3 regions of the Ideonella lacteola genome follow, and region 3 is predicted to be linked to each of the others. Evidence: predicted binding sites of a transcription regulator. Region 3 holds the regulator's gene; each other region holds the start of a gene.
What was found. The regulator FNR, encoded in region 3, switches genes on or off when oxygen is low (the NO sensors DNR and NnrR bind a similar motif). The targets are predictions, from matches to a motif close to TTGATNNNNATCAA.

Region 1: AACH06_RS00385 (acetyl-CoA hydrolase/transferase C-terminal domain-containing protein) is a predicted target of FNR. The motif match lies at 7,992-8,005, and genes of this name have one in related genera.
Region 2: AACH06_RS17255 (hemerythrin domain-containing protein) is a predicted target of FNR. The motif match lies at 8,518-8,531, and genes of this name have one in related genera.

What each region holds. Positions count from the first base shown of each region.
Region 1 covers NZ_JBBUTG010000001.1:106,525-117,199, reverse strand. Annotated here, with positions in the region: gene AACH06_RS00390 (O-linked N-acetylglucosamine transferase family protein) at 1-5,936, shown strand, start outside; gene AACH06_RS00385 (acetyl-CoA hydrolase/transferase C-terminal domain-containing protein) at 5,908-7,944, opposite strand; gene AACH06_RS00380 (VIT domain-containing protein) at 8,060-10,303, opposite strand; gene AACH06_RS00375 (helix-turn-helix domain-containing protein) at 10,300-10,675, opposite strand, start outside.
Region 2 covers NZ_JBBUTG010000011.1:47,383-58,057, forward strand. Annotated here, with positions in the region: gene AACH06_RS17210 (NAD-binding protein) at 1-534, opposite strand, end outside; gene AACH06_RS17215 (DUF5666 domain-containing protein) at 706-1,908, opposite strand; gene AACH06_RS17220 (DUF6502 family protein) at 1,905-2,771, opposite strand; gene AACH06_RS17225 (DUF5666 domain-containing protein) at 2,875-4,107, opposite strand; gene AACH06_RS17230 (DNA polymerase Y family protein) at 4,295-5,566, shown strand; gene AACH06_RS17235 (DUF3034 family protein) at 5,851-6,783, shown strand; gene AACH06_RS17240 (group I truncated hemoglobin) at 6,798-7,244, shown strand; gene AACH06_RS17245 (cupredoxin domain-containing protein) at 7,295-8,035, shown strand; gene AACH06_RS17250 (YbaN family protein) at 8,064-8,477, opposite strand; gene AACH06_RS17255 (hemerythrin domain-containing protein) at 8,623-9,141, shown strand; gene AACH06_RS17260 (hypothetical protein) at 9,224-9,967, shown strand; gene AACH06_RS17265 (LysR substrate-binding domain-containing protein) at 10,273-10,675, shown strand, end outside.
Region 3 covers NZ_JBBUTG010000012.1:119,937-130,611, forward strand. Annotated here, with positions in the region: gene ccoO (cytochrome-c oxidase, cbb3-type subunit II) at 1-182, shown strand, start outside; gene AACH06_RS18575 (CcoQ/FixQ family Cbb3-type cytochrome c oxidase assembly chaperone) at 194-382, shown strand; gene ccoP (cytochrome-c oxidase, cbb3-type subunit III) at 379-1,302, shown strand; gene ccoG (cytochrome c oxidase accessory protein CcoG) at 1,322-2,836, shown strand; gene AACH06_RS18590 (nitrogen fixation protein FixH) at 2,881-3,135, shown strand; gene AACH06_RS18595 (hypothetical protein) at 3,146-3,424, shown strand; gene fnr (fumarate/nitrate reduction transcriptional regulator Fnr) at 3,610-4,395, opposite strand; gene hemN (oxygen-independent coproporphyrinogen III oxidase) at 4,488-5,930, shown strand; gene AACH06_RS18610 (sulfite exporter TauE/SafE family protein) at 5,955-6,662, shown strand; gene icd (NADP-dependent isocitrate dehydrogenase) at 6,882-8,135, shown strand; gene AACH06_RS18620 (formylglycine-generating enzyme family protein) at 8,325-10,556, shown strand.

The DNA of each region.
Region 1 (10,675 bases), on a different contig from region 3:
AAGGGGAGACCACCGCCTGGTACCCCAGCCTGCGCCTGATCCGGCAAACCGCGCCGCAGGATTGGGACGGCGTCGTCCGCACGCTGCACGACCGGCTTGCGGCCTGGTCACCCGCCGAGGACGCGGCGACCTTGGGGCCCGCTCACCCAGCATCCACCGCCACCACCACCACCACCACGACCACGAACGCGCCCACCCCGCCCACCGTGGCTGCCCCGAACGCACCGCCCGCCTCAGAGACCCCTCGCCCTTCCACCAGCGCCTTGCTGCAGCAGGCCATGGCCGCGTTGAATGCGGGCCATGATGTCCACGCCGAAGCCCTGTGCCGAGAGGCGCTGTCCGCCGACGCCGAATCGATCGACGGCTGGCATCTGTGGGCCCTGGCGCTCAAGCGTCGGCAGCGCTTTGCCGAGTCATTGGCCGCCTTCGACCGCGCGCTGGCGCTGATCCGCGAGCCGGCCTTCCGCGCGATCGTGCTCACCAACCGGGGCAACACCCAGCAGGCCGCCGGCGATTTCGCGGGCGCGATCGACAGCTATCGCAGCTCACTGGCGCTGGTGCCGGCGCAATCGGCGGCCTGGTCGTCATTGGGCCAGGCCCTCGCCGCCCAGGGCCGAGCCGGCGAAGCCGAGGCTGCGTGGCGCGAAGGGCGGGCCCAGGTCGCCGACCCCGCGGGCTTGCTCAACCTGTTGGCCTCCGCCGCGCAGCGCCGCGGCGCGCTGGTGGAGGCGGAGCAGTTGTTCCAGCAATCGCTGTCGCACGAGCGCTGCGCACCCACCGAATACAACCTCGCCAACCTCTACAACGACGCCGCGCGCTCGGCCGACGCCATCGCGCATTACCGCGCGGCGTTGGCGCTGGACCCGCACTACAGCCTGGCCCAGACCTCGCTGCTGCGCGCGTTGCAGGCGGCCTGCGACTTTGCCGGCGCGCGGGAGGCCACCGCGCAGGTGATCGCCACGGTGGATGCGGGCGGCGAAGACCCGCTGGCCGGCCCCACGCACCCGGTGTTCCCCTTTGCCTACCTGGCGCTGCCCGCCAGCCGGGCCCAGCAGCGCCGCTGTGCGCAGCAGTGGGTGGCCCGCCAATACGCCGCACCGCTCGCCCGCGCTCCGCAGATGACCTGGCCACCCGCCGCGCCGCGGAACGACGCACGCCTGCGCATCGGCTACCTCTCGTCTGACCTGCATGCCCACGCCACCGCCTACCTGATGGCCGAAGTGTTCGAGCGCCACGACCGCCGCCGCGTCGAGGTCTTCGCCTACAGCTGCGGCCCGAACGATGGCAGCGCGATGCGTGCGCGACTGGAGCGCTCGGTCGACCATTTCATCGAATGCGCCTCGCTCGGCCTCGAAGACCTGGCCCACCGCATCCGGGCCGATGGCATCGACATCCTCGTCGACCTCAAGGGCTACACGCGGGACACCCGCAGCGGCGTGCTCGCGCTGCGCCCCGCGCCGGTGCAGGTCAATTTCCTGGGCTACCCCGGCACGCTCGGGGCCGATTTCGCCGACTACGTGATCGGCGACCCGATCGTCACGCCGCTCGCGCACGCAGCCGACTACGACGAACGCATCGCCCAGCTGCCGCACTGCTACCAGCCCAACGATCGCCAACGCGCCGTCGGCGCCTGCCCTTCGCGGGCGGAAGCGGGCCTGCCCGTGTCGGTGCCTGGCCACGAAGACGGCCCGCCGGTGGTGCTGGCCTGCTTCAACTACAGCTACAAGATCACCGAAGCGGTCTTCGACCGCTGGTGCCAAGTGTTGCGGCGTGCCCCGAACACCGTGCTGTGGCTGCTGCGCTCGAACCCGCTGGCCGAGGACAACCTGCGCCGCGAGATGCGCGAGCGCGGCCTCGATCCGGCCCGCCTCTTCTTCGCCCCCGAGAAGCCGCTGGCCGAGCACCTGGGGCGCCTGCAACTGGCCGATCTGATGCTCGACACCGAGCCCTACAACGCCCACACCACCTGCAGCGATGCACTGTGGGTCGGTGTGCCGGTGCTCACCCGCACCGGCGACACCTTCGCCTCGCGCGTGGCCACCAGCCTGCTGCACGCCGCCGGCGTGCCGGAGCTGGCCACCGCCAGCGCCGAGGCCTATGTCGACCTCGCGGTGGCACTGGCGCAGGACCCTGCACGCCTGCAAGCGCTCAAACAGCGGCTCGCCGCCCAGCGCCTGAGCGTGCCCCTGTTCGACAGCGCGGCGTGGACGCGTGATCTGGAGCATCTGTACGAGCGCATGGCGTGGCGCCAGCGCCAGCAGCTCAAGCCCGCGGCCCTGGCCGCGGTGCCCGCCTGGCCCGCCACCGACATCGAGCGCGCCTTCACCCTCTACCAGGCCCAGGCCGACGAAGAGGCGTTGGCGTATGCCGAAGCCGCCCTGAAGGCCGAGCCCCAACGTGCCGATGGCTGGACGCTGCGCGGCATCCTGCACAAGCGCCTGGGCGACCTGGATCTGGCCGAACAGGCCTATCGGCGTGCCACGCAGTTGCAGCCCGACTACCCCGATGCCTGGAACAACCTGGGCAACCTGCGGCGCGATCGTGAAGACGAGGTCGGCGCGCTGGCCGCGTACCGCGAGGCCGTCCGGCTGAACCCCGACCACGTCGAGACGCTGCACAACCTGGGCGTGGCGCTCGAACACTTCGGCCACTGGGACGACGCGCTCGCCACCTTCGAAGCCACCGTCCAGCGCGACCCGGGCCATGTCGACGGCCATTGGAACCTCGCACTGGCTCGACTGCTGCACGGCCAGTACGCCGCCGGCTTCACCGACTACGAATGGCGCTTCGCGCGCCGCCAGCCCGAGCCGCGCGACTGCCCTCAACCCCGGTGGGACGGCTCGCCGCTGAACGGCCGAACCGTGCTCGTCTGGGCCGAACAAGGCTTTGGCGATGCCCTGCAGTTCCTGCGCTTCCTGCCCGAGGTGAAGCGGCGCGGCGGCCGGGTGATTGTCGAGGTGCTGGGCGAGATGATGGGCCTGGTGGCCCGCACGCCGGGCGTTGATGCGGTGAGCCAGCGCGGCCGGCCCGCCCCGGCCCTGCCGGCATTCGATTGCCATGTGCCACTGATGAGCCTGCCCCATGTGCTGGGCATGGCCGACGATGCGTTGCCGACGCTGGTGCCCTATGTGCACCCCGATGCCGCACGCTGCCTGGGCTGGCGCGAGCGCCTCGTCCAGCGCGGCTGGCAGCGCGATCGCGAGCTCGCGGTCGGCTGGGTGTGGGCGGGCAATCCCAACGTGAAGAACGATGCGCAACGCTCACCACGCTTTGCACCGTTTGCAGACTGGCTGCGCCTGCCGGGCCTGCGCTGGTTCGTGCTGCAAAAAGGCGACGGCCAGCGCGACCTCGCCGGCCAGACGCTGCCGCCGCACTTCGTGAACCTCGATACCGAGATCCAGGACTTCGATGACACCGCCGCGGTGATCGCCGAGCTGGATCTGGTGATCACGTCCGACACCTCGGTGGCCCATCTGGCAGGTGCCATGGGCAAACCGGTGTTCGTGACGCTGCCCTTCCACCACGACTGGCGCTGGGGCCTGGACGAGACCCGCAGTGCCTGGTACCCCAGCGCACGTCTGTTCCGGCAGTCGGCGCGTGGCGACTGGCGGCCCGTGCGCGATGCCGTGGCCGCGGCGCTGGGCGAGTTGGCGCGCCAAACCCTGCCCCGCCACGACGGCACGCCGCCCAGCGAGGCGTCGGCCTGGGTGCAGCGCGCCTACGGCCACTACCAATCCGCCGAGTTCGACGCCCGTCGGGCCGAGGCCGATTCGGTGGGTGCGCTGCTGCGCGCGCCCCAGCGCGCCGACGCCTGGGCACTGATGGGCGCCATCCTGCGGCGCCAGGGTGCCACCGGGCGGGCGGCTGAAGCCTACCGCCGCGCCATCGACGTGGACCCCGGCTACGCGGACGCCTGGCGCAACCTCGCCAACCTGCACAAGGCCCGTGGCGCGCTCGCGCTGGCCGAGCCCTTGTACGCCGAGGCCCTGCGCCTGAAGCCGAACGATCCCCATGCGCTGTCGCAGCAGTCCGACCTTTGGCGACAGCTCGGACCGGCGCCGCAAGCGCTACAGGCCGCCAAACAGGCCGCCAAGGCGGCGCTCGACCTCCAGCCCGATTTCACCGAGGCCTGGCTGCACCTGGGCAACGCCTGCCTCGACCTTGGCGAGCTGAGCGAAGCCCTCTCGGCCTATGAGCGAGCCGTCAGCCTGCAGCCCCGCAGCCTCGAAGCGCACTACAACCTGGGCATCGGCTTGCAGCGCGCCGACCGCCCGGCCGATGCGTTGCCGCATTTCGAGATGGTCGTCCAGGCACAGCCGGCTCATTCGGGTGCCCGCTACAGCCTGGGCCTGGCCCTGCAGTCGATGCAGCGGCTCGACGAGGCGCAGCGCCACTACGACAGCCTGCTCAGCACCTCGCCTTCCCACTTCGCCGCCCGGTTCAACCTGGCGTCGATCCACCTCGCCCGGGGCGCACACGTCGAGGCGCTCGACGAGCTCGAACGCTGCCAGGCCCTGCAGCCGGGCCACCTGGGCGTTCAACTGCAGGTGGTGCACCTGCGCCAACAACTGTGCGATTGGGCGGGCTTGCCCGACGACGCCGGGCTGAAGGCGCTGGTGCAAGGGCTGAGTGCCGAGCCCACCCCATTCACTGCCGCATCCACCGCCCCAACCACCACCCCATTCGACCCGCCTTCGCCGTTTTCGGTGCTGTCGCTGCCCTTGCCGCTGAGCGATGCCGACATCGCGCCCATCGCCGCGCGCCACGCCGCGCACATCGCGCGCCGCGCCGGGATGCCGCTGCCGGCAAGGCCGGTGATCGACCGCCCTCGCCTGCGCCTGGCGTACGCCTCGGCCGATTTCCACAACCACGCCACGATGCACCTGATGCGGGGCGTGTTCGCCCGGCATGACCGCACCCGCTTCGAGGTGAGCGCCTGGTCGTTCGGGCCGGATGACCACAGCGACTACCGGCGCGGCCTGAAGCGCGATGTCGACGCCTTCCACGACGTGAGCCCGTTGAACGACCGTGCGCTGGCCCAGGCCCTGCGCGCCGCCGAAATCGACATCCTCATCGACCTGAAGGGCTACACCCGCGACGCGCGGCCCGGTGTGTTCGCGCTGCGCCCGGCCCCGCTGCAGATCACCTGGCTCGGCTACCCGGGCGCCGCCTGCGCGCCGTGGTTCGACGCCGTGATCGGCGACGCCACCGTCACGCCGATGGACGCCCAGCCCGCCTACACCGAGCGCATCGCCCAGCTGCCGCACAGCTACCAATGCACCGACGATGCGCAGCGCGTCGCCTCCACCGGCCTGACCCGGGCCGACTGCGGCCTGCCCGACAACGCGGTGGTGATCGCCTGCTTCTGCACCCACTACAAGCTGGACGCCGACACCTTCGCGCTGTGGATGCGCCTGCTGGCCCAGGCGCCGCGCGCGATCCTCTGGCTGGTCGACGGCCCGATCGAAACCAGACAGCGCCTCTATGCCGCGGCCGAGGCGGCTGGCGTGGCGCGCGACCGGCTGGTGTTCGCCCCGATCTGGTCCAAGCCTCGCCACCTGGAAAGGCTGGCGCTGGCCGATCTGGTGTTGGACACCCGTTACTACAACGGGCACACCACGGTGAGCGATGCCCTGTGGGCCGGCGTGCCGGTGCTGACCCTGATCGGCAACGCCTTCGCAAGCCGCGTCGGCGCCAGCCTGCTGCGTGCCGCCGGCCTGCCCGAGGGCGTGTGCCACAGCACCGGCGAACTGGAAGCCCTGGCCCAACGGCTGGTCGCGCACCCCAACGAGCGCCAGGCCTGGCGCCAGCGCCTGCGCGCCGAGCGCGGCCGCTCACCCCTGTTCGACACACCTGGCTTCGTGATGGCGCTGGACGAGCTGCTGAACCGACTCTGGCTGGACAAGCTCAGAGGTTGCCCGCAAACAGCTTCTTGATGAACAAGGCCTTGAAGCCCTGCGCTTCATCCAGGCCCAGGCGCTGCAGGTAAGCCGGCGGCGCCTCCTTGTTCTCCCATAAGCTCCGCAGCGCCATGGCCACCAGCTCCACCGGATGCTGGGTGGCCTTCTTCAGCCGCCGCAGCGCTGCGACGATCTTGAGCTCGTCCGCGGTGAGGTCGGTGCCGAAGGGAAAGCCGGGCAGCAAACCCGCCTGGGTGAACGGGTGAAGCTGGGCATCGAGCGCCTGCGGCGTGTTGTGCGTCCAGCTCTCGGGCAGTTGCCAGGCCGCGTCGAGCTTGCCGTGCGACTTGGCAGCCGCCACCAGCTCGGGCTGAAAGCGCGAATCGGCGATGGCGATGAGGCGCTTGACGATTTCGCCGTCGTTCTGGCCGCGCAGGTCGGCCACGCCGTACTCGGTGATCACGATGTCGCGCAGATGGCGAGGGATGGTGGTGTGGCCGTAGCTCCAGACGATGTTGCTCACCGGCCCGTCCGGCGTGTCGTGCGTGGCCCGCAGCATCAGCACCGAGCGGGCATCCGGCAACGCATGCGCCATGGCGACGAAGTTGTATTGCCCGCCCACGCCGCTGACGACAGCGCCGCTTTCCAGCGCATCGCTGGCCGCCGCGCCGAGCAGGGTGACCTTCATCGTCGTGTTCATGAAGCGCGCCTTGACGCGCTGCACCCGCTTGAGGTGCGTTTCCTCCGCATCCTTGCCGTAGAGCTGGTTGATGAAGTCGATGCGCGTCATGTCGATGCGCGCCCGCTCGCCGTCGGCCATCGTGCGCAGTCGCTCGTAGAAGTCTCCCGGGCCGATGAAGAACCCACCCGTCATGCAGACGCCCCCGGTCAGGCGCGGGCCGACGCGGCCTTCGCCATCGAGGATGCCGAAACGTTGCAGCCACTCACGGTCTTCGGGGGTGGGCGGCAGGCTGATGCGGCCCTCTTCGGCCAGCAGCTCCAGCACGTTCGGCGGCAGTTGCCTGGGGTCGAGCCGGCCCTCGTTGATGAGCGTCTGCAGCGTCGGGTCGGCGAACACCTCGCGGCGCACGATGCCGGCCTGCATCAATTGCAGGAAGCCGTTGACGAACATTTCCGAGCAGCCATAGAGGCCCTGCCGGAACGGTGACAGCTCGCGTCCTTGCAGGCCCTGCGGGCAGATCGCCGCCAGGATGCGCCGGTACTCGTCGCCATGCTGGTCGCGCAGGATGAGCGCCTGGGCGATCGCGTCGCCCAGCGAGCCGATGCCGATTTGCAGCGTGCCGCCATCGGCCACCAGGCTGCTGGCATGCAGGCCGATGGCGTAGTCGGTGGTGCTCACCTTGGCATTGGGCGGTGCAAACAGGGTGTGGGTGCCGGCCGGATCGTCGCAAAGCAGGTCGAAGAACGCCGGCTCGACCAAGGCACCGCCGAGCATGAAGGGCATCTGCCGGTTCACCACACCGACCGTGAGCAGCGGCTTGTCGGCCTCGGCAAAGCGTTCCACCACCTCCTGGATCACGTCGGGGTTGCTCGACAGGCTGATCTGGCGCTGCCCGTCGACCACGCGTTCCGCCACGGCCTGCGCGATCACGTTCAGGCCCTGGCCCAGCATGTCGCGCGCGACGAAGGTGTAGTTGGTGCTGATGTAGTGCTGCTGCGCCAGCTCGTTCGTCAGGTAGTCGCCTGTCTTCAGGAAGAACTCGCGCACCTCGATGTTCGGCGGCAGGCCGGGGCCGCGCAGGTCTTTCACATAGTCGAGGTCCGGGTAGTCCTGGAACACGCGCTCGACCAGCGGCCCGAGGAAGTGCTGCTCCAGCTCGCTGTGGCCCGAGGGCACCTCCAGGCTCAGGGCCGTGACGATGGTCAGCTGCCGCGAAGGGTCGGCCTTGACACGCTGGTACAGCCGGTTCACGAAAGGATTGGGCTTGCCGATGCCCAGCGGCATGCCCAGCACGATGGGGCCGTCGATACGCGCCAGCACCTCGTCCACTGCAGCTTCAATCTGGTGAAGCGTGATCGTCATGTGTTTGTCTCCTGCCGCGATTCTGGGTGGCGCAGCGCCGGGCGGTCTTGACTTGCGTCAGGCCGCCCGGCGCCCGAGCCCGCGCGCCATCCGACAGGGGACGCTGCCCAATGTGTCATCCCAGGCTGTCGACGAGGGCCTCGAGCGCACCGCGCCACTGTTCGGCCGACACCGACGACAGCACACGCTCGGCCACCGATTCCCCCTCGTCGCCCAAGTCGCCACCGCGGTAGCCGGCCAGCCAATGCACCAGCAGCAGCCAGGCCGTGTCGGCGTCGAGGCCGAGCGATGACAGCCGGCTCAGGGCCTGGCGCATCGAATCGTCCGGGTTCAGCGCCTCGATCGCCGCCGCCAGCCCATCGTGGCGGCCGGTGGCCAGGTGATGCAGGGCCGCTTGCAGCACCGCGTCGGCATCGGCCGTCGGCTGGGCACGGGCGATGACGCCACGGCCTCGCTCGGCAGGCGCATCGCTCGACACCATGTCGGCCAGCTTCTTGAACATGGCACCCGGCACCGCCGCCACACTGCGTCGGCGCATGTCGGCCGGCGCCGGCACGGCCAGCATCGCCATCGGTGGCGGCATGCCCGCCGCCGCCGCCGCCTCGCCCATGCCGCCCCAACCGGCTGCCAGCATCGACGCCACCGTGTGCAGCTCGGCCAGATCCGTGGCTTTGTCGGCATCTGAGCGTTCGTGCACCACCAGGAAGTGGGTCCGGTCGGTCAGCAACTGGTAGCGCAGCGCGAGTGCCAGGGCCTGTTCGTCATCGAGCCCGCCCAGACGGGCGGATGCCGCCATCCGCGCCAGGCTGGCCGCGCCGGCCTGCGCCGACTCCGGGGCCGCCTGGTGTTCGGCGCTGGCCGGCAGACTGCCCTGCGCGACGAATGTGTCGCCGTCTTCAGCCACCAGCGCCACCTCGGCCGGCACGGCCCCTTCGAACCCGGCGAACACATGCACCATGTCGCCCGCGAACACCTGGCCAGGCAGCCCGGCCACCCACGCGGGGGCGTGCGCCTCGGCACCGCGCCATTGCAGGCGAACTCGGCCCAGCGGCTGCTGGCGGATGCGGGTGAACATCCGATCTACCGCAGCCTCCAGGCTCTCACCCGGGGTGGCGAATTCGCACGCGCCGCCGCTGGCCTCGGCCAGCCGTTGCAGCAGCGAATGGGCTGGCGCGGCGCCCACCCCCACCGCAAAGATGCGGTGCCGGGAGGCGGCCGCCGCCTCCATCATCGGCTCGGCGTTCCAGACCTCGCCGTCGGTGATCAGCAGGATGTCGGCCTGCTCTTGCGTGCCACGCAGCGCGATGGTGGCCTGCAGCGCCGACAGCATCTCGGTGCCGCCCAGATCGGCTTGGGTGGTGTCGATCATGGCCTGCAGCATCGCCAGATGGTGAGGCTTGGCCACCGCCAGCCGCTGGAAGCCATGGCGCGCCGTCGTGCCAAACCGTGTGTAGCTGAAGCGGTCTTCGGCGCGCAGTTGCTGCACCACCCGCTTGAGCGCCACCCTGGCCGAGTTCATGCTGTCGCCCGCCATCGAACCTGAGCAGTCCACCAGCAGCTTGAGGTCGATGCTGGCGCGCGGCGGCCGTGTCTGGGTGGGCAGGAACGATGCGAGTACCACCTGCTGGCCCACATCGGCCACGCGCCGCACCGACGACACGAACGACGGCGCGTCGACGGTGACGACCACGTCGCGATCGAGCCACGCGCGTTCGGCCAGCGTCAGGCGCGCACCGGCCTCGGTCATCGCAAACGCCGCGCGGTGCGTGGCGCAGTGCAGCGCCGAGCCGTTCCAGGAGGCGTCGAGTTCAAGCGTCAACTCGAACGGGTACTCGGCCACCAGCGAGGCCTCGGGCACCTGATGCGGCTGCAGCTGGCCCTGGGTGACGGCATGACCGTAGCGTGGCGCGACGGTGGTCGGCACGCACAGGCGCACCCGGCCCTGCTCCACGGCCTGCAAGTGGCCGAAGCGGTACTCGATCACCGCCTCTTCGCCGGGCTTGAAGTTGCCCAGGTTCGCGGTGAACAGGCCATCGCCCGCACGCTGGAGCATGACCGGCGCATCGCCTTCGTCCATCGCCTGCTCATAGCGGTGCTCGGCCTCGACCTTCTCGATCACCCGCCCCTCGGAAACTCGGCCGCCGAGCGTGACCTTGAAGCCCAGAAGCACCGCGCCCTCGTTCAGCGGGAACGTGTAGACCACCTCCAGCGTCTTGTCCGTGGTGTTGCGATAGCGCTGGCGCACCGTGGCATCGAGCAGCAGGCCCTCCAGCCTGGCATTCATCGTGACGTGCTGCAGCACGGGTGTGGCCTGGCCCTCGCGATGGCGAAGGCCGATCAGGCTGTCCGGATGGCTCATGTGGATTCCTTGTTGTCGTTCGAGCGCACCTCGCGGTACGCCTCGGTGAAGCGCCTGATCAGGCGCCGCACCTGTTCAGCACTGAGCCCGGCGCGGCCGGGTTCGAGGTGCACCTCCAGTCCATCAGCCAACGTCAGGCGGCTCCACACCTCCACGCTGCCGGGCCGGGCAGCCTGGGGCGCGGGGTCGTCTGGCGAGCCCGCACGCAGCTCGGCAATGCGCTCGAGGCTGAGCCCGGCGTCGACCCAGCGGCGGATCTGCAGCAGTTGCTCGAGGTGCCTCGTCACGTAGTGGGCCCCGCGCTTCTCACCCAGCGGCCGGTCGACCAGACCCTGCTGGATGTAGTAGCGCACGGTGCGCGGCGTGAGGCCG
Region 2 (10,675 bases), on a different contig from region 3:
GCGGCTGAAGGCGACGCCCGGGTCATCCACCGGCTTCTGCTCCAGGTCGGCCGCAATGAGGATGGGGCGGATGGCCGTGGCCGGGTCACTGCGCAGCGAGTGCACGATCTGCGGCCCTTTGAGATTCCAGCCCAGGATCACGATGTGGTCGTACAGACGGTGCATCTTCATCCCCATGTCCTCACGGACCTTGCGTTCGATCAGCACGGCAGCGGCCAGCGCGCACAGCAATGTGGTCAACAGCTTGGACAGCATGACGGCCAGGCCCATCACGATGCGGCCGGCATCGGTATGCGGCAGAACGGCCGAGTCGCCCGAGGTCGTCATCGTGACCAGCAAGGCGTAGGTGGCGTTGCCAAGGCTCGCGATCTTTGGGTTGACGTCGGCTTCCAGCCACCAGATCGCCAGGCCGCCGCCCAGCCAGACGAACAGGAACGCGGCAAGCAGTTCGGCGATCAGGCGGTGCCGCGCCGTCTGCACCCAGCGCAGGAACATGTCCAGCCAGGGCACCGCACGCAGCGGGCCGGTACTCACCCACGGTCTCCATCGGTTGCCTCATGCACGGATGCGCACCGGCCAACGCCGTTGTCGTTCATGGCCACCTCGTCGGGTCGCTCGACCCTCTTCAGGTGGCTTTCGGCCGCGCGCGGCGGTTGTTGAGGCCTGCAACCGTGCAGCTTGCGCCCGCACGGCCACCGCTGACACTCAATCGTCGATCTCGATCTCTTCGGCGACCACGTAGGTGCCGTCGGAAGACAGCGTGCCATGCACCTCCACCTGGCGGCCCACGGCCAGGTCGGACTCGCCCAGATCGCCGCTGAAGGTAGCCGAGGCGTAGTCGATCGTCTGGCCGCGCACCACCATCGTCTTCGCGGCGGTGTCCAGGGCGGTGATGTCACCCTTCAACTCGACTTCGCGGCCTTCGTCGTCACCATCGTCGTCGCCGCTGCCCTTGACCTTGACCTCGTCGGCCATCAGCACGCCGCCCTGCATCGTGCCTTCCACTTCCACCCGCACCCCCGCGGCAAGCGTGGCACCAGCCGGCTCGATGCGGGCCGAGCTGGCATTCACCCGGACGCCAGAGATCACGAAGTCTGCGTTCGAGGTGTAGCTCGCGATCACGCTTTCGATCTCGGCTTCGCCCCCGTCGACGGGTGTCGAGGCGCCGTTGGCGAATTGGCTGACCACCCAGCGCCCGCTGCCATCAATCGAGGTTTGCAGACTCACCCGCAACAATTGGCCGTTGGCCAGATCGGCCGGCGCCGCGCCTGCCGAGTACGTCAGCGTGGCCGGCCCCATCTTGAAGGTGCGCTGCACCGTGTCCAGCGCCGACACCGTGCCGCGCAGCTTGTACGAGGTGGGCTCGCCAGCGGGCTCGATGCGCTGGGCGGCATAGCTGCCGGCCACCGGATCGAAGATGGCGAAGATCTCGACCTTGTCGCCCACGCCCACGCCGCCTTGGCCGCCGGTGATCGCGTCGTCGAACACGGTGGACGCGGTGATACGCACCGTCTGGCCCAGCACCTGAAGGGTTTTCGCCGTCAGATCGTTGGCTTCCACCGGGCCGATCAGGTCGCTGCCGATGCGCACCTCACGCGCCACGGCGGTGCCGAGCGTCTGGTCGATCGCGCCGCTGTCTACCCGCACCGTCATGCCGAGCTTCAGGTCGGCGCGCGTCAGCGCGTGGCCGTCATCGTCGGTGATCGTCGCCGAGCTTTCGTCGAAATGGATGCCGTTGACGATGATCGACCCGAAGCCCGCGATCGGGCCTTCGCTGTAGCTCACCGAACCGGTGCCCTGCCCTTCGACGCCGCCGCCGCAGGCATGCAGCAGCGCGACGGCCAGCAGGGCGGCTGCCAGGTGACCGCGACGCCAGGCCAGACGGATGGAGGAGAACAGTGAAGTCATGGGGTTCCTTCGCCCGGCGGCGCGGCCGGATCGGGCTGGTGATAGCTGTACATGCCGATGAGCACCCGCTGGGCCGGTGCGGGCGGAACGCCCTCGGCCTCGGTGCTGGCACCGCTTTCGATGAGTCGTTCGAGCGCCGGCACCAGGGTGTCGAAACTCTGCTTCCATTGAGCCGCAACGAGCTGTCGCACGGCTTGCACTGCGTCAAACGGCACGCCGCTTGCGACGATGGCCTGCTCAAGATGGCGGTGTCCATCGCCCAGCACGTTCTCCACCGCGCCCGAGAGGTGCGAGCCCACATTCGAGCCCAGGATGCGCAGCGCCCGGGGCAGGTCGCCGCGCGGCACCAGGGCATCCTTCACGGGCTGCACCGTGTCGGCAACCTCGTCGAGGGTCACATAGCCCAGCCGCTGCATCTCGCTGAGCAGGCTGCGGGGGTGGACGTCGCTGGTGATCTCGCGGGCCAGGGCCTCGAAGCTGGGGCGAGGCCCTTGCCGCGGCAGGGCCGCTGGCTGCCCCGCGGTGTCGCGGTAGAGCGGGTTCGTGAGCCAGTGGGCGTAGACCTCGCCGGCCAGTGACCGCCGCGGCTTGGGCTGCTCCAGCTGGGCATTGACCAGGCGCGTCACCTCGCGGCGGTTGATGCCGGTGGTGGTGCTGATCCGGCTCACCTGCCGATGCGGCAAGCCACCCGGGTTCGCCTCGCGCGCCGCCTGCACGAAGGCGGTCTTCAACCGCTCCTCCACCTCGCTGAAGTGGACACCGCGGGCCACCGCCAGGCGCGCCAGTGGCGCCAGCAGGGCGTTGACGGCTTCCAGCACAGCTTGCTGATCGGGTGGCAGTGAGGATTCGGTGGGGTCGGACATCGCCAGTGCGGACGGACGCGTCAGAAAATGTGCGCTTTGCCCAGACGAATGCTAACGCGTCGGCCGGGAATCTGCTGATCCCCGGCCTTGGGCCCGCCCCTGATCAGTCTTCGCGGCTGATGCGGGTGGCGTCCACACGGGTGCCATCGGCGCTCAGCGCACCCTTGACCTCGACCTTGCGGCCCACCGTCAAGTCGCTGGCCGACAGGTCGCGGAACACGGTGGCGTCGGTGTAGGCGACGGTCACGCCACGCAGAGCGAAGGTGCGGGCGTTCGCATCGGCTGCGGTGATGGCGCCATGCAGCTCATAGGCCTCGTTCTCGTGCTCGTGTTCGTGCTCGTCTTCCAACTGCACCTTGGTGGCCACCAGCACGTCATTAACGATCGCCCCCTCCACTTCGACGTTGGCGCCCAGCACCACGCCCGTCTGGCCATCAGGGAAGCTGGCAGTGCGCGCATCGACCGGCAAACCGTTCACGCTGAACTCGGTGGCCGAGGTCCAGGCGGTGATCAAGCCGCGCACTTCCGCCTCGTCGTGGTCGCCATGGTGGCGCTCGCCCGCCTGCACCCGGGTGGCCATCCACTGGCCCGATACGGGCTCGGTGCGCAGCGTCACGCGTACCCGCACCCCATTGGCCAGGTTCTCGGCCACGTCGGTGGCATCGCTGTAGTTGATCACCGTGCTGCCGATGCGGAAGGTTCGTCCGGCGGCGTCCAGCGCTTCCACCAGCCCGCGCAGTTTGTACGCGGCCGGCGTGTCTTCCGTCTCGATGCGGGTGGCCCGGTAAACGCCCTGGGCCGCGTCGAACTGCGCATGCACCTCCACGACCTGGCCCACCGTCAGGCCTGAAAAGCCGCCAGCCAAGTCATCGTCGAAGACCGTGGCCGTGCCGATCGCCACGGTCTGGCCCAGCACCACCAGGGTCTGGGCGGCGCCGTCGATCGAGGCGACCGGCCCCACCATTTCGCTGCCGAAGCGGATGCGGGTGGCCACGCCCTGGCCGCTGGCGCGGTCGATCGAAGACGCCTCGATTTCGACCTGCTCACCCAGGCGAAGCTCGTCGCGCTCGTGGCGTTGGCCGTCGTCGTCGACCACTTCGGCGCCCGAGTCGTCGAAGCGCACGCCGTTGACGATCACCGAACCAAAACCCGTGATGGCGCCGCTGGTGAATGACGATGTGCCCGCGGGCGGCGGCGGCGTGGTGCCGGTGCTGTCGCTGCCGCCCCCGCCGCCGCCACAGGCGGCGAGCACGGCGGCCATCAGCAACGCGGTGCCCATGGCGGGCCAGGAACGGGTGCGGGCGCGGTCAACGAGAGACAGAGGGGTAGAGATCACGGTGGTTTCCTTTCAATCTGAGGTGGTGAACGACCCACAGAGCGGCGACGGAGCCCTCAAGTACATCGACGACCCAAATAAATGTGTACTTTACACATTTTAAAGAACCCGCCACTCGCCCACGCCGGGCCCACCGTGGAAGCTGGCACGCCAAACGCGGGCTTTTTACTGATAATCCATACAGCCCATGGCCGCCCGTCGCCGTCTCATCGCCCATCTCGACATGGACGCCTTCTATGCGTCGGTCGAGTTGCTGCGCTATCCCGATCTGCGCGGCAAGCCGGTGGTGGTGGCCGGCGGTCGCCGGCACCAGCCAGAGTTGCTGCCGGACGGCACCCGCCGCTACTCGCTGCTGAAGGACTACACCGGCCGGGGGGTGATCACCACCTCGACCTACGAGGCCCGCGCGATGGGCGTGTTTTCGGCGATGGGCACGATGAAGGCCGCGGCCCTGGCACCCAACGCCGTGCTGCTGCCGGTCGATTTCGAGCAGTACCGGCTCTACTCGCGCCGGTTCAAGGCCGCGGTGGCGGAGCTGGCCCCGGTGATCGAAGACCGCGGCGTGGACGAGATCTACATCGATCTCACCGACGTTCCCGGCGCGCAAGACGCCGTGGGGCACGACCCGCTCGGCGGCGTGCGGGCGCTGGCGCTGGAGATCAAGAACAACGTCCAGCGCGCCACCGGCGGCCTCACCTGCTCGATCGGCGTGACGCCGAACAAGCTGCTGTCCAAACTGGCTTCCGAGCTGGACAAGCCAGACGGGCTCACCGTGCTGACGATGGACGATCTGCCCACCCGAATCTGGCCGCTGGCCGCCCGCAAGGTGAACGGCATCGGCCCCAAGGCGGCGGCGCGGCTGACCGATCTGGGCATCCACACCGTCGGCGAGCTGGCGCAGTGCGAGCGAGGCTGGCTCATCGAGCACTTTGGCCGCAGCTACGGCGCCTGGCTCAACGATGCCGCCTGGGGCCGCGACGAGCGCCCGCTGGTCACCCACGGGGAGCCGGTGTCGATGAGCCACGAGACCACGTTCGACCGCGACCTGCATGCCAAGCGAGACAAGACCGAGCTGGGTGAGATCTTCACCCAGCTCTGTGCCCAATTGGCCCGCGACCTGGCTCGCAAGGGCTATGTCGCACAGACGATCGGCATCAAGCTGCGCTTCGACGATTTCAAGATCGTCACCCGCGACCAAACCCTGCCCGCCCCCACCGCCGATGCCGCCACCATCCGCCGTGCGGCGGGCGAATGCCTCAAGCGCGTCGATCTCTCGCGGCGCCTGCGCCTGCTGGGCGTGCGAGGGGGCAAGCTGATGACCCCCGGTGAATGGGATGCCCGGCTGGCTCGCGCCGCGGCCGCGGCCAGCCGCCGGCCGCCCCAGCGACGCGCCAGCGCCCCCGCGGCCGAAGAACCTGCCGCCGCCTACAACTTGCCACTGTTCGACCTCCCCGACTAGGGCGTGCTCATGTGGACACGCCACGCCAAGTGGGGGCGTGTCCCTCGGGACGGTTGGCAAACCAGGATCGTCAAGCCCAGCCGCGAGATCCCCCGCACGCCGCCAGGGGCCATGATGCGCGCAAGCCCTTGCGGCGTGAACAATGCCACACCGGGCCCGGCCGGAGGCGAGACATCAGCGCCGCCGTGGCGCCGGCATGCATCCAATCGAGCGCAGTTGACGTAGGTCCGCCGGAGAGCCCGGCTCACCATCGGTTCCACCCCCCTTTGACGCACCGAGACCGCATGACCCGACAACGACCCCCGCTGGCCTTGGCCCTCACCGCCTTGGCACTGACCGCCTCACTGCCCACGGCGCGCGCCGAAGAACCAGCCCCCCCTCTGACCCATGGCAACGGCAAGCTGCTGCTCACCGGTGGCGTCAGCTCGATCGACGGTGCCGCGGGCGGCGGCCTCACCCCCTGGGCCGTGACGGCCAGCTATGCCACCCGCCACCAGTTCGGCGCCACGGCCCACGCCACCCGGGTGGTGACCCAGGACTACGCGATGAACGCCGCCGGTGCCGCCGTGGGCATCGACGACCGATTCGAACTCTCCATCGCCCGGCAGGACTTCAACACCGGCGCCACCGGCACCGCCCTGGGCTTGCCCGGCCTGCACCTGAAGCAAGACATCGTCGGGCTGAAGTGGCGCTTCGCTGGCGACGCGGTGCTGGACAGCGACCGCTGGATGCCCCAGTTGGCGATCGGCCTGGAACACAAGCGTGCCGACGCTGCCGGCCTGGAGCCCACGCTGAAGGCCCTCGGGGCCGATCTCTCCGGTACCGACCTCTACCTCAGCGCCACCAAGCTGTTGTTGGCGCAGGGCGTGCTGCTGAACGGCACCCTGCGCCTGACCCGGGCCAACCAGAACGGCTTGCTGGGCTTCGGCGGCACAGCGCACGACGCCTACCGCCTGCAGCCGGAAGTCTCGATCGCGTGGCTGCTGCGCAAAGACCTCGCGATCGGCGCCGAATACCGGGCGAAGCCCGACAACCTCAACCCCTCGATCCTCGGCGAGGGGCTCAAAGAAGACGACTGGGCCGATCTGTTCGTCGCCTGGGCGCCGAACAAACACATCTCGATGACGCTCGCCTACGTCGACCTGGGCCACATCGTCCCGGCTGTCATCACCCAGCGGCAGACCGGGGCCTACCTGTCGGCCCAGATCGCCTTCTGAGGAGCACCCGCGCCATGTCGATCACGTCACTCCTGCGCAGCGCGGCGATCGCCACCTGCCTGCTCACCACCTTGGCCGGTGTGCGGGTGGCCCAGGCCGCCGATGCCACGCTCTACCAGCAGTTCGGCGAGCGCGCCGGCCTGGTCGCCCTGATGGACGACTTCATGCAGCGCCTGCTGGCCGATCCGCGCATGAACCCGTTCTTCAAGGATGTCGACCAGGCCCACGTGAAGGCTCAGCTCGTCGACCAGATCTGCGAGGTGGCCGGCGGCCCGTGCCGGCTCGATGGGCCGGACATGAAGAGCGTCCACAACGGGGTGGACATCACCCGTGCCGATTTCAACGCCCTGGTGGAAGTGCTGCAGCAGGCGATGGACGCCCGCGGCATCCCCTTCAGCGCACAAAACCAGTTGCTCGGCAAACTGGCGCCCATGCACCGCGACATCGTCAACGTGCCCTGACCGACACGCTTTCAACGCCCATCCCACCCCACCGCACATCCCCAAACACCATGCCCTACACCCTGCCCCCAGGTCCGTTGCCCCGACTCGCCGCCATGGCCCTGGCCCTCACCGCTGCGGCCGCACAGGCAGGCACCCTCGATGTTCAAGTCTTGGACCGCGACGGCCAGCCCGCCGCCGATGTGGTGGTGCTCATCCAGGTGCCCAATCAGCCGGCGCCCAAGCCGGCCGCGGCGCCGGTGGTGATCTCGCAAGAGAACCTGCGCTTCCAGCCCTTTCTCACGGTGGTACCGCTGGGCAGCACGCTGCGCTTCGTCAACAAGGACACCTACGATCACCATGTGCGCTCCGTGCCCAGTGGCCCGCTGGGCAGCATGCCGGCGGTCGAGTACTTCGAGCTTCGACTGGACGGCACCGGTGCACCACCGCGCGACAACAGCAGCTACGGCGGCTATGACGACTACAACACCAAGCCGGCCGCCGCGCCGAAGAAAAAGTCCGGCACCAACACGGTGGATGTGAAGGCCGAACACGCCGGCCCGATCGGCCTGGGCTGCCACATCCACGGCTCGATGCGCGGGCAGGTCTATGTCAGCGGGACGTCGTGGTTCGGCAAGACCGACGCCAAAGGCACTGCCCGGATCGAAGGCGTGCCCGATGGCGCGGCCGAGCTGGTGGTGTGGCACCCCGACCAGTTGCAGGATCAGGCGCCCGTCAAGATCCAGGTCGGCGCTGCACCCGCCAAGCTCGATGCGACCTTGAACTTCACCCCCAAGCGGCGCCGCAGCTGAGCCTGCCGCGCCGTGGGCGCCCTGCCGCTCAGCGGGTGGGCAACCGCCACAGCCACAACGCAGTGGCGGCGCAACACACGGCCGGCACATAGCGCCACGCCGACGGGATGACCCACCACGCCCACAGCGAGCTGAGGGTCATCATCACCGTGGCGAGTTGCTTGGCCCGCAGCGGCACGGCATGCCGCGCCCGCCAATCGCGCACCATCGGGCCCCACCGGGGATGCTGCAGCAGCCAGCGCTCCCAGCGTTCACTGCCCCGCGCAAAGCAGAACGCTGCCAACAGCACGAAGGGTGTGGTGGGCAGCAGCGGCAGGAAGACACCCACCAACCCGGTGATGAACGCCACCGCACCGGCGAGCAACCACAAGGGCCGCGCCCAGCCCGGGGTCGCGGCGGAAGTGGCTGGCGGGGCCGGAGGGGCTGAGGGCTCGCTCGACATGGCCCGATTGTGGCCGTCGCTCGCCGCACATTGACAGTGTTTGCGCCAGATCAAGGCAGGCACGGCGAGATGCGGCATCACCGCACGGCTCGGTGAGAATCGCACCCCAGCCCGCCTCATCAACCTGCCCCACGAGACGAACGCCATGCCGACATTGACCTGGTCCGACGAACTCGCCTTGGCCCACACGCAGATGGACGCGACGCACGAAGAATTCGTCGCGTTGCTGGGGGCGGCCGAAGCGGCACTGGCCCAGTCCCACCTGGCCGGCCTGGAGGCCTTCCAGGCACTGGTCGACCACACCGACGGGCACTTCTCGCAAGAAGACCGCTGGATGGCCGCCACCGGCTTCTCGCCCGAGAACTGCCACACGTTCCAGCACACCCAGGTGCTGGGGCTGATGCGGGAAGTGGCTCGCGTCGCCCGCGAAGGCGCCGACTTCGGCCCCCTGGAGCGCCTGCTGCCCGAGTTGGCCGCCTGGTTCCCGATCCACGCACAGTCGATGGATGCGGCCCTGGCCGCGCATCTGCAGAACGTGGGCTACGACACCGCCACCGGCGCCATCGCCCGGCCCCCGGTGTCCCAGGGCATGACGGGCTGCGGTGGCGCGAGTTGCTCACCCGCATCGGCCCCGGCCCCCGCCGAAACCGCCACCTCGGTCTGACGGGGAAGGCGGCGCGCCCTGCGCCGGCACCACCGCCGCGGGCTGGCACCACCACCGCCGCGGGCTGGCAAGATGCGGTCGGATGCAGACCCCCTCGCCGCCCGCCAGCGAAGCCGCTTCCGCCACAGCGCTGATCGAATCACTCGCCACGCGCCTGCCGCCGCCGGACCAGCGATGCGTGATGCATTCGGAACTGGGCTCACCCGATCCGGCCGACCTGCAAAGGCTGCTGAGCCAGGATCAGCCGGTGATCGCGAACTACACCCACTTCTGGCTTCAGGGGTTGGAGCGCCACGGTGATTTCTTCGTCACCTGGATGTACGGTGCGCTGGCAGGCCTGCTGGGCCTGATGATCATCGGCGGCATGCTGGGGCTGGTCGGTGGTGGCAGTGCCGGCGAAGCCATCGGCCTGTTCGGCCTCAGCGGGCTGGTGGGCCTGGGTGTCGCCCTCCGATACGCCCAAGCGCTACCGCCGATGAAGGAGCACAACCTCTTGCTGCTCGATGGCGCTTCACGGACCTGGATCTATGCCTGTGCGGTGCGCAACGATCAGCCCACCGAGACCCTGGTGCAGGTGCCCTTCGATCGGCTGGCGGTGACCATCCACTGGGGCCAGATCGCCGACCATTCGCCCTCCTTTCTGTCCGTCATCCTGGGGGCGCAATCCCGCCCCGGCGAGGCCGCACACAAGGGCCCCGGCCTGACGCTGGCCACCGTTGATCACAGCTACCCGGCCCCGCTTCCCGCCGCACTGGAGCAAAAGGCCAAGAGCCTGGCATTGGTGCTCGGTGCCCAGTACCTGGGGCTGCAGCCATGGGAGGACTGAGGCCCGATCGAGTCGCCAAGTCCAGTGAAACGGAGAAATCGGAAGTTCGTGGACACCTGCCGGCGATGCAATCAAGGCACCAAGCGCAGCCGGGTTGGACACCCGGCGAGCACTGGCAACGCCGAGTGCGCCGCCGGCAGGTGCCCACCCTGTGGGCCGGTGCTTGGCAGGGCGCGCCGCGGCGTTGCGACCCTTGCCCAGGCGTACAGCCTGAGCTGCGCTCCGCGCCATGCTGCGCGCCCTGCCAAACACCGGCGAACATCCGATTTCTCCGTTTCACTGGACAACGCTCTACAGTGCGTGGCGTGACGACACCCAGCTCGCCCCAGCCCAGCCTGCCACCGACCGGCGACCTTCGCCTGCCATCGCTCGATGCGCTGCGGGGCTTCGAAGCGGCGGCCCGACTGGGCACCTTCGAGCGCGCGGCCGATGAGCTGGCCATCACGGCCAGCGCGGTGGGCAAGCGCATCGCCGCGCTGGAAGAGCTGCTGGGCGTCGCGCTGTTTCAACGGGGCGCCAAGACACTCACCCTGTCCGCCGTGGGCAAGGAGTACCTGGTGCAGGTGCGCAGCGCATTGGCGCTGCTCGCCTCGATGCCGCTGCACCAACGCGCCGAACAGCGCAAGCAGAAGCTGCGGCTGAGCGCGCCACCCACCTTCGCCCGGCAGGTGCTGGTGCCCGCGCTGCCGGAGTTCGCCGAGCGCCACC
Region 3 (10,675 bases):
CCTGGCTGGCGAAGAACGCGCTCGACCCGGCCGAGCTGGCGCCGAAGATGAAGGCGCTGCGGCTGGTGGGCGTGCCGTACTCGGACGACGAGATCAACAAGGCCGCGGACGACGTGAAGGGCCGCACCGAGCTGGAGGCGCTGGTCGCCTACCTGCAGGTGCTCGGAACCGCGCGCAAGTGAGGGGTGACGCCATGGAGTTTGATGTCAATACCTGGCGCAGCGCCATCACCGTGCTGTCGCTGCTGTTGTTCCTGGGCCTGATGGCCTGGACCCTGAACCGCCGGCGCCAAGGCGCCTTCGACGAAGCGGCGCAACTGCCCTTCGCCGACCCGGCCGCCGATGCGGCCGATACCTCAGCCCAGCGGAGCACTTTGTCATGAGCGACTTTTTCAATGCCGGTTGGTCGATCTACATCGGCGCCATCACCGTAGCCGGCCTGGTCTTCTGCCTGGTGCTGCTGATGGTGGCCAGCCGCCGCAAGGTGATGGCCAACGACAACACCACCGGCCACGTGTGGGACGAAGACCTGCGTGAGATGAACAACCCGCTGCCGCGCTGGTGGATGGGCCTGTTCGTCATCACCGTGGTCTTCGCCGTTGGCTACCTGGCCCTGTACCCGGGCCTCGGCAGCGCGCAAGGCACGCTGGGCTGGAGCAGCACCGGCCAGTGGCAAGCCGAGCAGGACAAGGCCCACCAGGCCATGAGCCCGATCTACGCCGACCTCGTGGGCAAGCCCGTGGAGGAGCTGGCGAAGAACCCCAAGGCCATGGCGATCGGTGAGCGCCTGTTTGCCAACACCTGCGCCCAGTGCCACGGTGCGGACGGCCGCGGCAGCAAGTCCTTCCCCAACCTGACCGACCGCGACTGGCTGGGCAGCAACATCGACCAGTTGCCGCAGTACATCCACAAGACGATCGTCGAAGGGCGCAGCGGCGTGATGCCGCCGATGGCCGCGGCAGTCGGCAGCGGCGACGAAGTGCGCAACGTGGCGCAGTATGTGTTGAGCCTGTCTGGCAGCCCTCACAACGAGATCGCGGCTCAACTGGGCAAGCCCAAGTTCGCAGCCTGCGCCGCCTGCCACGGCGTTGACGGCAAGGGCAACCCGGCGATCGGCGCGCCGAACCTGACCGACAAGATCTGGCTGCACGGCTGGGGCGAGCCGGCCATCCTGGCGATGATCAATCAGGGCAAGACGAACGTGATGCCGCCGCAAGGCCAGCGCCTGACGCCCGAGCAGATCGAAGTGCTGACCGCCTACGTCTGGAGCCTGTCGCAGAGCACGCAGGTGGCGGGTCGCTGAGAGCGGAGCAACGAAGTCCATGGCCGAGGCACCTACCAGCGGCGCACCCGCCCGCGTGATTCCCATCGCTCCGGTGCCCTCCGGCTCTGCCGGCATGGGGCCCCAGGGCGGGGCGGACGTGGGCGACGTGAGCAGCGGGGAAACCGTCTCGCTGTACCAGAAGCAGCGCAAGATCTACCCACGCTCGGTGACCGGCACCTTCGCCACCTGGCGATGGATGCTGGTCTGGGCCACACAGCTGGTCTTCTATGGCATGCCGTGGCTGATGTGGAACGATCGCCAGGCCGTGTTGCTCGACCTGGCGTCGCGCCGCTTCTACATCTTCGGCCTGGTGCTCTACCCGCAGGACTTCATCTACCTGACGGGTCTGCTGATCCTCTCGGCCTATGCGCTGTTCCTGTTCACCGCAGTGGCGGGCCGGCTCTGGTGCGGCTATGCCTGCCCCCAGACGGTTTATACCGAGATCTTCATGTGGGTCGAACGCAAGTTCGAGGGCGACCGCGCCCAGCGCATGAAGCTCGACGAAGGCCCCTGGGACTGGAACCGCATCTGGCGCAAAGCCGGCAAGCAGGGCTTGTGGATCACGATCGGCCTGTGGACGGGCTTCACCTTCGTCGGCTACTTCACCCCGATCCGGCACCTTGCCGAAGAGGCCATGACCCTCGGCTTCGGCCCCTGGGAATGGTTCTGGGTGCTGTTCTACGGCTTCGCCACCTACGGCAATGCAGGCTACATGCGTGAGCAGGTCTGCAAGTACATGTGCCCGTATGCGCGCTTCCAGAGCGCGATGTTCGACCGCGATACGCTGATCATCAGCTACGACCCCGAACGCGGAGAGCCCCGTGGCTCGCGCTCGCGCAAGGCCGATCCGAAGCAACTGGGCCTGGGCTCGTGCATCGATTGCGGCTTGTGCGTGCAGGTTTGCCCCACCGGCATCGACATCCGCAAGGGCCTGCAGTACGAGTGCATCGGCTGCGCCGCCTGTGTGGACGTGTGCGACGGGATCATGGACAAGATGGCCTACCCGCGCGGGCTGATCCGGTACGCCACCGAGAACAGCATGTCCGAGCACCTGGGCTGGCGGCAGATCATCGCCCGGATCATTCGGCCGCGGGTGCTGATCTACACGGCCGTGATGCTGCTCATCGCCGGGGCCTTCGTCGGCAGCCTGGCGGTGCGCAGCCCGTTCAGGGTGGATGTGGTGCGTGATCGTGCGGCGCTCGCGCGTCTGGTCGACGACGGCTACATCGAGAACGTCTATCGCCTGCAGGTGATGAACGTCACCGAAGCGCCCCAGAGCTACCGCGTGACGGTGGAAGGCCTGCCCGGCGTGGCCATCGAGCGGGGGGCCGCGCTGAGCCTGCAGGGCGCCGAAGCCCGCTGGCTGACCGTGGCCGTGAGGGTTCCTCCCGAGGCGGCCAACCAGGCGGGCACCGGTGCCCACCCGATCGTCTTCCACATCGAACGCCTGGCCGCAGGCAACGCCAATTCGGCGCGTGTCAGTGAAAGATCCAGCTTCGTGGTGCCGCGATAGCGCTTAGGATGGGCCGACAACTCATGCACACCCAAGGAGACACGATGAATTCCTCGACTGCTCGTGAACCGGCCGTGGATTCGCCAGTGTGGTGGCGGCTGCCGATTGTCTGGATGGTGATTGGCGGCCCGCTGGCCGTGGTGGTGGCCAGCCTGGCCACTGCATTCATCGCAGCGCGAGGCGCCGATCCGGTGCTCACGCTGCAAGAGCGTGGCGGTGTCAGTGAGAAAGCGGCCACGCCGGATTCGTTGACACCGGCGCTGCAGGCCCGCAACCACGCCGCCACGGCCAAGCCCTGAGGCCGCAGCCATGGCCACCCTCCCAGTTCCCCAGGAGGTGACGGCGCATGCGGCACCTACCGGCCCCGCGCGTTGGATCTGCATTTTCTGGCCGGCCTTCGTGATGGCCGGTGTGCTCGAGGCCTTGGTGTTCACGCTGGTGGACCCGGGCGAGCTGCACTGGTTTGGCAGCACACCCGTCACCTGGGAGCCGACCACGTTGTATTCGGTGGCGTTCCTCGTCTTCTGGATGGTGATCTCGATGGCTTCGGCGCTCACGCAGTTCCTGGTTCACCCAGAAACGCAGTGACTGCCGGCGGGGCGTGGCGGATGCGCCGCCGTCGTCACCGACAAAGAACTCACCGACAAAGAAAACGGCCCGGGTATTCCGGGCCGTTGTCGTTTTGCGTGGGCGCTCTGGAGTGAGCGCTCTGGAGTGAGCGCTCTGGACTGGGCACTCTCGGGCGAGCTCGATCTGCTGGGCGCCTTCGTGCCTCAGCAGGTGGCGCCGTTGACCAACTGCTGCAGCCCCGCCTGATCGAGGATGCGGATGTGCCGCTGCTTCACCTCCAGCAGTCCGTCGTCCTGGAACTTCGAGAAGGTGCGGCTCACCGTCTCGAGCTTGAGGCCGAGGTAGCTGCCGATCTCTTCGCGCGTCATGCGCAGCACCAGCGCCGAAGGTGAAAAGCCGCGCGCCTGCAGGCGTTGGGTCAGGTTCAGCAAGAACGCGGCCAGGCGTTCTTCCGCCCGCATGCTGCCCAGCAGCAGCATCACCCCGTGATCGCGCACGATCTCGCGGCTCATGATCTTGTGGAACTGGCGCTGCAGGTCGACGAATTCGCGCGACAGCCGCTCCAGATCGGCAAAGGGGATCACGCAGACCTGTGAGTCCTCCAGTGCCACCGCGTCGCACGAGTGCGAATCGCCGCTGATGCCATCCAGGCCGAGCAACTCGCCCGCCATCTGGAAGCCGGTGACCTGGTCTCGACCATCCTCGGCCGAGACGCAGGTCTTGAAGAAGCCCGTGCGCACCGCATAGAGCGACTGGAACGGCTCGCCAGCGCGGAACAGGGCGTCGCCTCGGCGGACGCTGCGGCGCGTGGCCACCAGCTTGTCCAGGCGCTCGAGCTCCTGTGTGGTGAGCCCCAGGGGCAGGCACAGCTCACGCAGGTTGCAGCTGGAGCACGCGACCTTGAATGCGCAATTTCTTTCGGTATGGCCACCCACCGGTGGGGGGCTCGGCTGGATCGATGCAATGACTTCAGTGGTGGGCATGACCATCCTCAATGACGGGGAGATTTTTCTCCCGGCGCCGCGTGTCGGGCTTGCGCAAGATCAAGTGGTGGGGACGCGGGCAGCGGCACGATCGCGGCATGGAAGACTCCACCGTTGCCGCCACGCCCGTGGCCACCGACGCCAGCGCGCCCCCGATCGACGTTCTGCCGATGCCGCTGCTCAAGCGCTTCGACGTGCCGGGGCCGCGCTACACCTCGTATCCCACCGCCGATCGTTTCGTCGAAGCCTTCGGCCCGGCCGACTATGAGCAGGCCCTGCGCCAGCGCGCCGAGGGGGCCAGCGTCGGTGCCCGGGCGGCGCTGTCGCTGTATGTGCACATCCCGTTCTGCGAATCGGTTTGCTACTACTGTGCGTGCAACAAGGTCATCACCAAGCATCACAGCCGGGCCGCCGAATACCTGCTTGCCTTGCGCGCCGAGATCGCGATGCACGCCAAGGCCCTGGGGTCGGCCCAACCGGTGTCGCAGGTTCACCTCGGCGGCGGTTCGCCCACCTTCCTGAGCGACGAAGAACTCCAAGGCCTGATGGCCGAGCTGGGCGATGCCTTCCGTATCCTGCCGGGCGCCGAGGTGTCGATCGAGGTTGACCCGCGCACCGCGTCCCCCGAGCGGCTGGCCGCGTGGCGGCGAATGGGCTTCAACCGCATCAGCTTCGGCATCCAGGATTTCGACCCCGACGTGCAGAAGGCGGTTCATCGCGTGCAGTCGTTCGAATCGGTGCGGGGCCTGATGCGCGCGGCCCGCGAACTGGGCTTCGAATCGATCAATGCCGATCTCATCTACGGCCTGCCCAAGCAGACGCCGGCGTCGTTCGCCCGCACGGTGGCGCAGGTGGGCGAGCTTCGGCCGGATCGTATTGCGCTCTATGCCTACGCGCACCTGCCACTGCGCTTCAAGCCGCAGCGGCGCATCGAGCCGTCGACGCTGCCGCCGCCGGGTGACCGGGTGTCGATGCTGTCCGGCGCCATCGCCAGCTTCCTGGGCCATGGCTACAGCTACATCGGCATGGACCACTTCGCGCTGGCCGACGATGCGTTGGCGGTGGCCAAGCGCCAGGGGCGTCTGCACCGCAACTTCCAGGGCTACAGCACCCAGCCGGATTGCGACCTGGTGGCGCTCGGCGTCTCGGCCATCGGCCGGATGGGGGCCACCTACAGCCAGAACGCCAAGACGCTGCCCGAGTACTACGACGCGATCCACCGCGGCCAGTTCGCCACCGTTCGCGGCCTGGCGCTCACGCGGGATGATCTGCTGCGCCGCGCGGTGATCATGGCGCTGATGTGTCAGGGCAGGGTCGAATTCGAATCCATCGAGCTGGCCTACCTGGTCAAGTTCCGCGACCACTTCCGGGCCGAGTTGAACGAGCTGGCGGCTTTCGAGGCCGAAGGGCTGGTGACCATCGAGTCCGATTCGGTACAGGTGACGGCGCCGGGTTGGTTCCTGGTGCGCGCGATCGCGATGGTGTTCGACAAGCACCTGCAAGCCGATCGCGTGCGCGAGCGCTTCTCGCGCATCATCTGAGAGGCTGGGCGAGGGCACGGGGCGATGAACGGCGCCTTGGTATTGACCGCGCTGCTGATGGGCCTGGCGGGCTCGGTGCACTGCGTGGCCATGTGCGCTGCACCCAGCGCGGCGGGTGTGCGGGCCTGCGGCGCCGGTCGGCGCGAGGGCTGGGCAGCGTTTCATGCCGGCCGGCTCGTGGCCTACACGCTGGCGGGCGCGCTGGCGGCGGCCAGTGTCGGGGCCGTGTCGCGCTGGAGCGCGCTGAGCCCGGCCCTGAGGCCCATCTGGGCGGTGCTGCACGTGGCGGCGCTGGCGCTCGGCCTGTGGCTGCTGGTTCGCGGTCGCCAGCCCGAGTGGCTGGAACGGGCAGGGCGCACACCCACCTCGGCGGCCCGGCCGGATGCGCAGGGCTGGCAACGCATGCGGGGCCCGGTCAAGGCCGGTGGCCTGGGTCTGGCCTGGGTGACGTGGCCGTGCGGGCTGCTGCAATCGGCGCTGGTCGTGGCCGCGCTGGCCAACGATTCCATGGGCGGCGCTGCGGTCATGCTGGTCTTTGGGTTGGCGACGGCGCCGGCGCTGGGCGTGGCGCCGTGGCTGTGGGCCCGGTGGAGCGCCGCCAGTGGCCGCAGCATCACCGCCGGTGTGGAAGCCGGTGCCATCCGCCTGGCGGGGGCCTTGCTGGCCGGCGCCTCGGTGTGGGCGCTGGGCCACGACGTGCTGACCCGCCTGGTGGCGTTCTGCCTGAGCTGATGGGTGCTCGACTCACTACCCTTCCCGGCGAGGTTCCCGGGGCTTTCCTGCGTTTTTCCGACAGTTTTCTGGCGTTTGAGAGCGGCAGCGCCGGGCGTCAGAGGCCCGACCGGACCGTCTCCAGGGTGGTCAGCCGGGTGACAGGTCGGCTGAACTAGAATTTCGGGTTCCGAAAACCCTTTTCACAACCTCCTACACGGAGCGCGGAGCTTGGCAAGCATGTACCAGCACATCAAGGTGCCCGAGGGCGGGCAGAAGATCACCGTGAATGCGGACTTCTCGCTCAACGTCCCGAACAACCCGATCATTCCGTACATCGAGGGTGATGGCACCGGCTTTGACATCACGCCGGTGATGATCAAGGTGGTGGACGCAGCGGTCGCCAAGGCCTATGGCGGCGCCAAGAAGATCCACTGGATGGAGATCTACGCCGGCGAGAAGTCGACCAAGGTCTACGGCCCCGACGTGTGGCTGCCCGAAGAGTCGCTCGCCGCACTGCGCGAGTTCGTCGTCTCGATCAAGGGCCCGCTGACCACGCCCGTGGGCGGCGGCATCCGTTCGCTGAACGTGGCCCTGCGCCAGGAGCTCGACCTGTACGTCTGCCTGCGCCCGGTGCAGTACTTCGCTGGCGTGCCTTCGCCGGTGAAGGAGCCGCAGAAGGTCGACATGGTGATCTTCCGCGAGAACTCGGAAGACATCTACGCCGGCGTCGAGTGGGAAGCTGAGAGCGAGAAGGCCAAGAAGGTCATCAAGTTCCTGATCGAGGAAATGGGCGTCAAGAAGATCCGCTTCCCCGACACCTCGGGCATCGGCGTGAAGCCGGTCTCGCGCGAAGGCACCGAGCGTCTGGTGCGCAAGGCCATCCAATACGCGATCGACAACGACAAGCCCAACGTCACCATCGTCCACAAGGGCAACATCATGAAGTTCACCGAAGGTGGCTTCCGTGATTGGGCCTACGCCCTGGCCCAGAAGGAATTCGGCGCCGAGCTGATCGACGGCGGCCCGTGGTGCAAGTTCAAGAACCCGAAGACGGGCAAGGACATCATCGTCAAGGATTCGATCGCCGACGCCTTCCTGCAGCAGATCCTGCTGCGCCCGGCCGAATACTCGGTGATCGCCACCCTGAACCTGAACGGTGACTACATCTCCGATGCGCTGGCCGCGCAAGTGGGCGGCATCGGCATCGCCCCGGGCGCCAACCTGTCGGACTCTGTCGCCTGCTTCGAAGCCACCCACGGCACCGCCCCGAAGTACGCCGGCAAGGACTACGTGAACCCGGGTTCCGAGATCCTCTCGGCCGAGATGATGCTGCGCCACATGGGCTGGATCGAAGCCGCCGACCTGATCATCAGCTCGATGGAAAAAGCCATCCAGAGCAAGAAGGTCACCTACGACTTCGCCCGCCTGATGGACGGCGCGACGCAGGTCTCCTGCTCGGGCTTCGGCCAGGTGATGATCGAGAACATGTAAGTTCTCCCGGCGCGGGCGCCTCGTGCTCCCGCGGCCCAAGCAACCCCGGCCCGCTCGCGCGGCCCGGGGTTTTTTGTTGTTGGCGGTCTCGGAGACCGCGGTGGGTTGGCCCTATCAACGCCCAAGACGCAGAACGCGTCCGTGCAACTACCGTTCGCCAGCGTGCGCACGGACGGTCAGAATGAAAGGGTGAAATCGCTTTCAAACACCATCGTCGGCCTGCTGTGCCGAACCGGGCGGCCGGCCGCTTGCGCCGCGGCTGCGCTGACACTGACAGGGGCTGCCATGGCGCAGGGGCAAGAGGTGAAGATCGAGGTGCGGGGCAGCCAGATCGCTGGCCCCGCGCAGCAAGACCTGGGTGAGCCTGACTGGATGGCCCGCCTGAACAACTGGAAGCGCGATGTCGCGGGCACCCGCGATGCGTGGTGGCAGGCGATGCAGGCCTGGCGTCAGGAACAGCGGCAACGTCTGGGTCACGACGGCGCGCGCTATGGCCGTGCCGACCTGCAGTGGACGCAGCGCAGCTTCGTGCAGCCCCAAGCGATGGTCGAAGACCGATACCTGTACGACCCCCAGCAGCGCCGCTACACGGTCGATCGCTACCTCGATGATCTCGAGAAGCGCTACGGCGGCATCGACAGCGTGCTGATCTGGCCCATCTATCCCAACATCGGCATCGACAACCGCAACCAGCTCGACATGCTGCGCGACATGCCGGGCGGCGTGCCTGCTGTGCGCGCGATGGTCGACGACTTCCACCGGCGGGGCGTGCGGGTGTTCTTCCCGGTGATGCCATGGGACACGGGCACCCGAGACGAAGGGCGCCCGCTGGCCGAGGCGGCGGCGCGGCTGGTGGCCGAGCTGGGCGGTGACGGGATCAATGGCGACACCATGGACGGCCTGCCGCGCGAGTACCGCGAGGCCGCCGATGCGACCGGCCACCCGATCGCGCTCGAGCCCGAGCTGGCGTTGCGCGACGATGCGATGCTGGCCCACAACCAGCTCACCTGGGGCTACTGGGAGACACCGTTCGTCCCGCTGGTGAGCAAATGGAAGTGGCTGGAGCCGCGCCACATGGTGCACGTGGCCGACCGCTGGGCGACCGATCGGCACCAGATCTTTCAGGCCGCGTTCTTCAACGGCACCGGCATCCAGAGCTGGGAGAACATCTGGGGCTGGTGGAACGGGCTCACGCCTCGCGACGGCGAGATCCTGCGCCGCATCAGCCGCATCTACCGAGCCTGGCCCGAGCTTCTGGTCAGCGCAGACTGGACGCCCCATGTGGCCACGGGCCACTATGGTGTCTATGGCAGCCGCTTCCCGTTGGACCGCGTGAGCCTGTGGACGCTGGTCAATCGCAATGACTTCGGCGTCGAGCAGAACCTGCTTCCGGTCGAGGCTCGGCCCGGCGTGCGCTACTACGACGCCTGGCGCGGCACCGAGCTTCGGCCCGTGCGCACTGCCGATGGGCAGGCCTGGCTGGACGTGCCCATCGAAGCGCGTGGCTATGGTGCGGTGCTTGAGGTCGGAGAGGGGGCCGATGCGCGCCGCTTGCACACCTTCCTGGCCAGCATGCGCGATCTCTCGGCCAAGCCCCTGGCGTCGTATTCATCGGTCTGGCAGCCGCTGCGGCAGACGATGGTGGAGGTGCCGAGCACTGCACCGGCCGCCACCGCCCCGTCGGGCATGGTGACCATCCCCGCGGGCGAGTTCCACTTCCGGGTTCGCGGCGTGGAGATCGAGGGCGAAAACCGCCCGGGTATGGATGTGCAATACCCGTGGGAAGACCTGCCTCGGCGCGAGCACAGCCGACGTCTGTCGATGAAACCCTTCCACATCGATCGTCACCCGGTCACCAACGACGAGTACAAGCGCTTTGTCGATGCCACCGGCTATAGGCCGGCCGACGATCACCACTTCCTGAGGCATTGGCAGGGCGGGGCGCCACGTGAAGGGGAGGGTCGGCGGCCCGTCACCTGGGTGTCGTTGGACGATGCCCGCGCCTATTGCCAATGGGCGGGCAAGCGGCTGCCGCACGAGTGGGAGTGGCAGTACGCCGCCCAGGGCACCGATGGCCGGCTCTACCCATGGGGATCCACCTGGGACGATGCCAAGGTGCCGGCTCCGTCCACCGGGCGTGACCTGGCGCCCCCGCCGGAGGTGGGCCGATTCCCTCAATCGGCCAGCCCCTTTGGTGTGGAAGACCTGGTCGGCCATGTCTGGCAATGGACCGACGAGTACCACGACGAACACACCCGCGCCGCCATCGTCCGAGGTGGCAGCCACTACCGGCCTCAAGGCGCGATGTGGTACTTCCCGCTGACGCTCAAGCTGAACGAGCACGGCAAGTACCTGTTGATGGCGCCGGCCAAGGACCGCGCCGGCACGCTGGGTTTCCGTTGCGTCAAAGACGCTGTGTGACCGCGAGACGGGCCGTTCGCCTACCGGCCGGGCATGGCTTCAGTTAACGTCGGGTCCGTTGGCGGGGTGCGGCAAGGCTGCCTCCGGTTGCCCGGCACGGGCCAAGATGAACAAGAGTG